2 regions of the Turicibacter sp. St.80E1 genome follow, and region 1 is predicted to be linked to the other one. Evidence: riboswitches for the same ligand, from Rfam matches in the RefSeq annotation. Region 1 holds a riboswitch; the other holds the start of a gene.
What was found. Region 1 has a riboswitch for cyclic di-GMP ahead of AC6I0I_RS09195 (EAL domain-containing protein). Riboswitches for the same ligand answer to the same signal wherever they lie in the genome.
Positions count from the first base shown of each region.

Region 2: another riboswitch for cyclic di-GMP. It lies ahead of AC6I0I_RS02325 (EAL domain-containing protein); the one in region 1 lies ahead of AC6I0I_RS09195 (EAL domain-containing protein).

Region 1 is NZ_AP039386.1:1,910,545-1,914,700, reverse strand. Features, by position in the region: gene AC6I0I_RS09210 (helix-turn-helix transcriptional regulator) at 1-276, shown strand, start outside; gene AC6I0I_RS09205 (SDR family oxidoreductase) at 383-1,291, opposite strand; gene AC6I0I_RS09200 (hypothetical protein) at 1,528-1,887, shown strand; cyclic di-GMP riboswitch class II at 1,995-2,079, shown strand; gene AC6I0I_RS09195 (EAL domain-containing protein) at 2,093-3,166, shown strand; gene AC6I0I_RS09190 (hypothetical protein) at 3,469-4,156, shown strand, end outside.
Region 2 is NZ_AP039386.1:494,507-498,662, forward strand. Features, by position in the region: gene AC6I0I_RS02320 (sensor domain-containing diguanylate cyclase) at 1-841, shown strand, start outside; cyclic di-GMP riboswitch class II at 1,141-1,224, shown strand; gene AC6I0I_RS02325 (EAL domain-containing protein) at 1,409-3,055, shown strand; gene yjeM (glutamate/gamma-aminobutyrate family transporter YjeM) at 3,175-4,156, shown strand, end outside.

The DNA.
Region 1 (4,156 bases):
ATTAACATGATGTATCAGGGGGAGTTGATTAAGTTTACGTTTAAATTTACGGGTCATTCCGTTGAAGCAGTGCTTGATAAATTTCCTATCTCACGAGTGATTGAAGAGGGCGACGGATACTGTATTATTGAGGCAATGGCTTATGAACAAGGACTACTCATGTGGATCTTTAGTCAAGGGGATTGGATCCACCTATTATCTCCACAAGATTTAATTGAAAAAGCAAAGGCACGTTTAAACCGCATGCAGCGTTACTATGAACCATTAGAAGCTTAAAAAGGGTGAGTCTATCCGTTTGAGATAGGCTCACCCTTCTTTTATAGATGAGAGGTTCACAACTGATGAATGAGTTGAGGTGATTAACATAGATCATGTTGAGTCATTAACTCCCTGTAATCGTTCCTCCATTTGGATGAAGAATTTGTCCGGTCATATAACTTGAATCATCGCTTGCTAAGAAGACGTAAGATTCAGCTACTTCGAACGGTTGACCTGCCCGATTCATCGGAACTTTTGGTGTTTTTGTTCCGAATGTTTCAATGTGCTCCGCTGACCAAGAGGCAGGTTGGAGAGGGGTCCAAATAGGTCCAGGGGCGACTCCATTCACACGAATGCCACGATCGACTAAGGAACTAGAAAGCGATCGAGTGAACGCAACAATAGCCCCTTTAGTAGCACTATAATCGATCAATTGTTTTTCTCCCTCGTAAGCGGTGACGGAAGTCGTATTAATAATTGTACTTCCCGATTTTAGATGAGGAAGCGCAGCTTGGACAAGATAGAAAAAAGAATATATATTTGTCTTAAAAGTTAAATCTAATTGTTCGGCACTTATATCAAGAATACTATCGGCAGTATATTGGACGGCGTGATTATTAACAAGGATATCAAGTTTTTGAAAATGTTTCAGTGTCTTTTCGACGGCTTCTTTTGTGTGGTCGATGTCAGTTAAATCGCCCGAAATTAAGATACATTCCTGACCTAGTTCTAAAATATGTTGCTTTGTCTCCTTTGCGTCGATTTCTTCGTTTAAATAGGCAATGGCCACGTTGGCCCCTTCGCGTGCAAAGGCATAGGCAACTGCCCGGCCAATACCGGAATCTCCTCCTGTAATCAGGGCAACTTTGCCTTTCAATCGCCCACTTCCTTTAATATATGGATTTTCTGAGATGGGACGAGGGTTCATCAAATATTCCATCCCCGGTTGCTGATCCTGATGTTGCAAAGGAAACGCAACCTCAATCTCTTCACAGTTTTCAACAGTTCCAAGCTTTTTATAAACGGGATACATAGGACACCTCCTTAGTTTCTCTGTATTCCATGCATAACGTCATAGGATACGAGAGGTGACGATGAGGATGCAAATCTTCTTAAAAGTAAAACATTTCTCGTCATTAATATATATGAAAAAAGCGTGATATTTATGATTTTAGTGGGGATTTTGGAAAAAATGACACGACCCTTTTGTTATAATAGCGGGAAAGAGACATATATTTGAGATGAAATGATAAATAGGGGGAGAATAACATGAAGGGCATGAATCAATTTGCAAAGACCCACTCGCATGCACTTACGCTGCTAAAAGGGTCAATGGAGAAGAAGAAAGCCAATTTTTATGTTGAAAAAGGGTATCCTTCTTTAAACCATTTTTTAGATCAAAAACATCGGACACTATTTTATGGAGAGATTGAGATGGGGGTTAAAAAAATAAAGGGGAACATTCAACATCACGTTCATTGTTTTTTACGTGAAATCCATCCTCTTTTACTCAAGCTCTTACTAAAGATGAATAATTACGTGTTAATGAACGATGGGAACCCTAAATTTAGAATTATTCACCAACATCTCAAATTAGTGATTACACTTATCACGAAGCAACTCAACTAATACCGAAAACACGATTTGCCTAGATAAAAGGGGAGTTTTAAAAAATTTAATTAAAAATAATTGATGTCGAATGCACAAGAGTCTGATACACTAGAAAGAAGAAAATATTCTGATTTAGATTCGATGAGTGGCTTTCGTGAATGTGGGTACCTTGGAAGTCAGGAGAAAATGGTACAACCGGCTAAATTAGTAGTTGGAGGATAAGATGATTAATAAAGTTTTGGGCAGTAATTTTACGACGAAGAAAATCTTAGCAACAGAAACATTAGGTGAATCATCTCATCTGAGGAAAAGTATTTTGGATTATTTCGGGTTACGATTTATACTTTTAGGTGGATTAGTGATGCCGCATCAGTCTGTTTTGGCAACACCTACAACGAATCAGTTGGAGTTTAGTGAGTATCAACGACAGATGGAGGCTTCAGTGATTGGACTAGTCTTCATTTTAATGGCGGTGGCAACCTTTTTTTCTCATCGTCTCTTAGCGGTTTGGGAAAAGCGAAAACAAAAGTATCGATTTATCCATAAGTTAGCTCATGATGAATTTATTCTTTATTACCAACCGATCGTTAATCCAGATCAACATAAAGTGATGGCATGTGAGGCGTTATTAAGGATGAAAGACAACGATAACATTTTATCACCGTTTCATTTTCTAGAGACGGTTGAGGAACTTGGATTAATGGAACGCATCACGCTGTGGGTTTTACAACGGGTGATTCAAGATTATCCAGAAATTAAAGCGCATAATCAACATCTTGATGACGAATTTTATATTTCTTTAAATGTTTCCTTTAAAGAGCTAGCTAGCCCTTCATTTATTGAACAGGTAAAGGAGATTTTAGCTCATGTGGATTTAACTGAAATTAAACTTTGTTTTGAGATTATCGAAAAGTATCACCTTGAGAATCAAAGCTTGACGAATCAGGTGATTCGTGAATTAAGATCGCTTGGGGTTAAAGTGGCGATCGATGATTTCGGTGTCGAGTATGCGAATTTAGATATGCTCGATAAAATTGATTATGACATTATTAAGCTAGATAAACATTTTATCGATGAAATCCAAACCTCTTTTATTCGCCAGGCATCCGTCTTATTTATAGGAAAAGTGATTGAATATTATCAAAAAAGAATGGTGATGGAAGGGTTAGAGTATCCTAAACAACTCGAAGTTTTGCAAGAATTATATCCAGGTGTTGTCTATATTCAAGGTTATTTGTATTCACCGCCGATTAGCTTAGAAGAATTCAAAGTATTTACGCTTAAATCGGTAGAGTGAGCAAGTTAAATGTTTAGTCGAATCAATGAGGAATAGAGGGAATGATGCTCAAAGCATTTAAAAAGAGGTGTCCGAACTAGGGCACCTCTTTTTATGACGGGTTGGATACTTTTAAGTAACCATTAATTTAAGCTATGAGGCCTGTTTTAGGAAGAGGACAGGTATTCTTATTTTAGTACACACTGTTTTGTTTGTTTAACTTTTTGCGAAACAATGTTTTATTAACGCGTGACAACGTAACATTGTTATGTTATATTAAAAGTAGAGTGTAACACTGTCGATAGGGAAAGGTGTTGAGAAAAATGCGTCGTAACGATTGTTTATCTATTAGTGGAAAAGAGCAGGTGTTAGGTGGAAGTTATAAAGAGGTCCGTCTTTCGGGATATGGATCTATTCAAGGAGCGTTGACTGCTGAGCTTTTGAAAGTAAGTGGGCTAGGAATGTTTGATGAAGGTGTAACTGTGTCACAATTAGAAGTAAGTGGCCAAGCAACGTTCAATCATCACCTAGAGGTACATGAGGCAAAGGTAAGTGGTTTGTTAACAGCGAAGAAGAACGTCAGTTGTCAGGAAAAGTTTGTAGTAAGTGGGAAGGTAAAAGGTGAGAGTCGGATGAATATCCGTGAGTTAACAATTTCTGGCCTTTTGACTGCCTTACAGGAACTTGAAGTTGGGATATTAAAGCTTTCAGGAAAATTAAGTGCGAACAGTTTAAAGGTAGAAAACGCAGAGATATCTGGGATGGTAACGATAACAGGGGAACTGTGTGCACATGTGTTAGAGATTCGAGGAATGATGACGGCCGATTCGGTTGAATCCGAAGTCTTAAAAGTGAAAGGACGGATAGATTGTAAGGACATGATTAATTCAGAAAAGGTTGAGATTTCATCAACGTCTGGATCTTCATTTAATGAACTCGGAGCGAGCGACGTTAAAATTTGTGAGTTAGAACCGAAACATGGATTACTATCACGACTTTCAACACTGTGTC
Region 2 (4,156 bases), 950 kb from region 1:
AAATGATAGTAAATCTTATTATACGAGAGATCTTGAAGGGGTATTCGGAAATAACAAGGTTAAATTCACTTTTAATCTTGATTCAATAAAAGCAAATAAACTCATTACTAACAGTCTATCTACTTTTAGAATCTCAGCTTTTTTAACAGGATTAGTTATCGCAGTTTCTTTAGTATCAGGGGTTAAATTGGCTTTTAGACCTGCATTAAAGGCGATTATAAAGTTGAAAGATTTAATAGAAAGTTTATCGAATGAAGAACACTCATTACATTCAGTTGACGAGTTTAAACAGCTAGAATTGTTAGCGAGTTCGTTAGAGAAAACATTTGATAATAAAATTCAGTCCCTCATTTATTATGATGAATTAACCTCATTACCGAATCGAAAAAAATTAGCTCTATTAGGAGCAGAGCTCTTGAAAACTAAGGAGCCATTTGCATTGGTGTTCGTTGATTTAAATAAATTTAAAATGATTAATGATGTTTATGGACATACAATGGGTGATTTACTGTTAATTCGATTTGGCGAAAAAATGCAACAAGCACTTGGTAATCGAGGGATTGTGACGCGCTATTCCGGGGATGAGTTTATTCTCATTTATAAAGGATATGAAGATAGATCTGAGTTTATTGATTATTATCAACAGTATATTGCGCCTCTTTTTGAATCCCCAGAAGCATTAACGGAGGAAATTAGTGTTAATATTGAATTTTCTCTGGGGGTTGCTGTTTACCCATACGACGGTGAAACACTAGAAGAATTAATTGATAAAAGTGATTTTATGATGTATAAGCATAAAAAAAATAAAGGAAAAGATAAAGTTTACTTTTTTGAAGATTAAATGTATAAAGAAACGCTATAAGAAGAATCATTAAAAATAGCGATTAAAGATTTTCCTGCGAATGATGAACTAGTATTGAATGACTCACTGGTTGTAATTGAAGCCGGAGGAGAGGGGGATGAAGGCCCTTATTTCTCATAAACACTTTCTGAATAGGTTCCTTTTAGATAGCAAATATGACATATGATAATATTAAAATAAATGTTTGTCTTCTGTTGAGTAGATTAAATTAAATTATTAATTATTAGGTTTTAATTGTTTTGAAAATTCTTTTTTCTTATAACAACTTGAATATATAAAATAAGTTTAGATTCGATGATGGATTTCTCTGTATATGGGTGCCTTGGAAATCAGGAGAAAATGGCACAACCGGCTAACTTACAAATTTATCATAGTCCTCGCGACTCAAAGATTATCTTTTGTATAGAAAATTATAATGAGTGGTGAAAAAGTAGGACGAGTTGAATATGTAATTGGAGGGTAATAATGAAAAAACAAAAAACTATTATAGATATAAAGGAGTTTATAAAAAGTCAGAGGATTAAGACAAGAGGTTTAAAAAAGTTAATGGTTAATATTTTAGGATATGCGACTATTTTTATTTTCTTAGGACAACTCGTTTTGGGAGGGACTAATTTATCCGAAGAAGTATTAGCACAGGATAAAAAAGTTATAAAGATAGGCTTTTATCCGGATGATTTGTTTTACTATTTCGATGATAATGGAAAGCGAATGGGGTATTATTACGATTTAATGGAACTTATTTCGAAATCAACGGGGATTGAGTATGAATATGTTGATATCTCTTTAGATTCAGCTATTGAAAATTTGAAAAATAATGAAATAGATTTGGTTTTTGGTGCTGGAAAAACGCCTGAACGTGAAAAAGAATTTATTTATAGTAAATATTATATCGGTATTGATAGTATGGGCGTTTATACAAATGATCCTAATATCAAATTTGGTCATATAGATGCATTAAAAGGATTAACCTACGGATATATAAACATATTAAGCTTTCAACAATTTGCTGATATATTGGATTCATTTGATATCTCAGTGAAAAGAGAGCAGGTGTCCTCTCTTGATGAATTATCCCTTATGTTAAAAAATAATGAAATTGATTTCACATTGGCATCTTCAACCGATCAGTCATTTCAAAAATTTAATAAAATTTATGAAATTTCTGTAGGGCCGGTTTATATGATGTCAACGAAAGAAAATGAAGATGTAATGAAAAAGATTGATTCTTTCTTTGAGGATAGTACATCTAGGGAAAAAATAGAAGACTTGTATAGTTCATATTTTAATGACTATAAAAAACAATCAGAAATCTATCTCTTATTATTCGTTCTTGTTTTCTTTACGGGGATAGGATTTGTTATCTATAAAGTAATTATTAAAATGGAAAATGGGGTGAGTTGTAGGCAGTTAAAAGAACAAATCAATAATAATCAATTTATTGTATACTATCAGCCTATTATTGATTTTAAAAAACATAAAATTATAGCCTGTGAAGCTTTATTGCGTAAAAAAGATGGAGACAAGGTTTTAAGTCCAGCATTTTTTCTAAACGATATTTATGAATTAGACTTAATGGAAGAAATGACATTATGGGTTTTATCTCAAATTTTAAAGGATTTTGAAGAAATTAAAGCAAATACTAAGGACTTAGATGAGGAGTTCTACATTTCGATGAATGTTTCCTTCAAAGAATTAGCAAGTAGTACATTTATCGATGAAGTTAAGCGAATATTAAAAGATGTTGACTTAACGAAAGTTAAATTATGCTTTGAAATTGTGGAACGTTATCAATTAGAAGACCGTGAGTTTATGAATGGTATTATTGCTGAGCTAAGACAATTAGGAATCCAAATTGCCATTGATGATTTTGGTGTGGAGTATTCGAATTTAGATATATTAGATAAAATCGAATACGATGTTATTAAATTAGATAAACATTTTATTGATGAGATTCAATCTTCACAAATACGAAAAGAAACGGTTTTATTTATTGGTAGAATTATTGAACATAATAATCGCAAGATGGTAATGGAAGGAGTAGAATATCCAGAACAATTAGATTCTTTAATAAAGTTATATCCGGGATCTGTTTATATCCAAGGTTATTTATATTCTCCTCCTATCGGAATTGAATCGATTAAAACATTCACAATTCCAGAAATAGAAGTTATAGAAAATAAAAAAGATTAAAAATGTAAATCTATTAGATTTACATTTTCTTATAATAAAAACATTTTTTATTATTTATAAAATCATAGCAGGAGCGGGTGAATTATGAAAAAAATTTCAGAGGGTTTGAGATACCTTTCATGATGTTGACATGTATATTTGGTTTTAATCAAATTATGCGGGGATATTATTTCATGGGATATCAGGCGATATTTTGGTTTATTTTAGCAGCTGTAGTTTTTTTCATCCCATTTTCGTTTATGATGAGTGAATTTTCCTTTAGTTTTAAAAATCATAATGGAATTTATGATTGGATGCAAAACTTAATTGGATCGCGATGGGCATTTATCGTTACATTTTTATGGTATACATCTTATTTGATTTGGATGGTTAATACGGCTTTTACGATATGGGCTCCACTACCTGGGTTATTTTCTAGTTCCCAAGAAAGATTTGAAATGTTAGGGATATCTAATGCACAACTATTTGGTATTTTAGGATGGACTTTTTTTCTTATTATTTTTATTATTACTTCACGTGGTTTAAAAAGTATAATGAGAGCAACTTTAATTGGCGGAATCATTAATATTATATTAAATGTAATGATATTTCTTATTGGTATAACAATATTAATAGTTAATAAGTGGGAAGCCCTTTATGAGATTAAACACTTTGTATTGCCATCATTTAATATCGATTTTCAAGGAATAGTGCCAATGCTCTCCTTTTTCACGTTAACTATTTTAGCTTTTGGCGGGATTGAAACGGTTATTAGTTTTGTAAGTCAAGTTGAAGGTTCTATTGAAAAAATATTCAAGTGGTTTATAGGATCAATTCTGGTCATTCCGCTACTGTATATTATAGGAATATTTGCTGTCGAATCCGTAGTAGATTGGAACAGCGTATTAGCAAATAGTGAGGTTAACTCGGGTAATTTTATTTACATTGTTATAAAAAATTTAGGATATGAATTAGGAATGGCTCTTGGTTTCAGGGAATCAACATGTTTACAAGTGGGAATGTTTTTAATGAGGTACGTTGGAGTATCGATGTTTATTTCATTAAGTGCTGCGATGGTTATTTTTTCGTATGCTCCATTAAAACAATTAATTGAAGGAACGC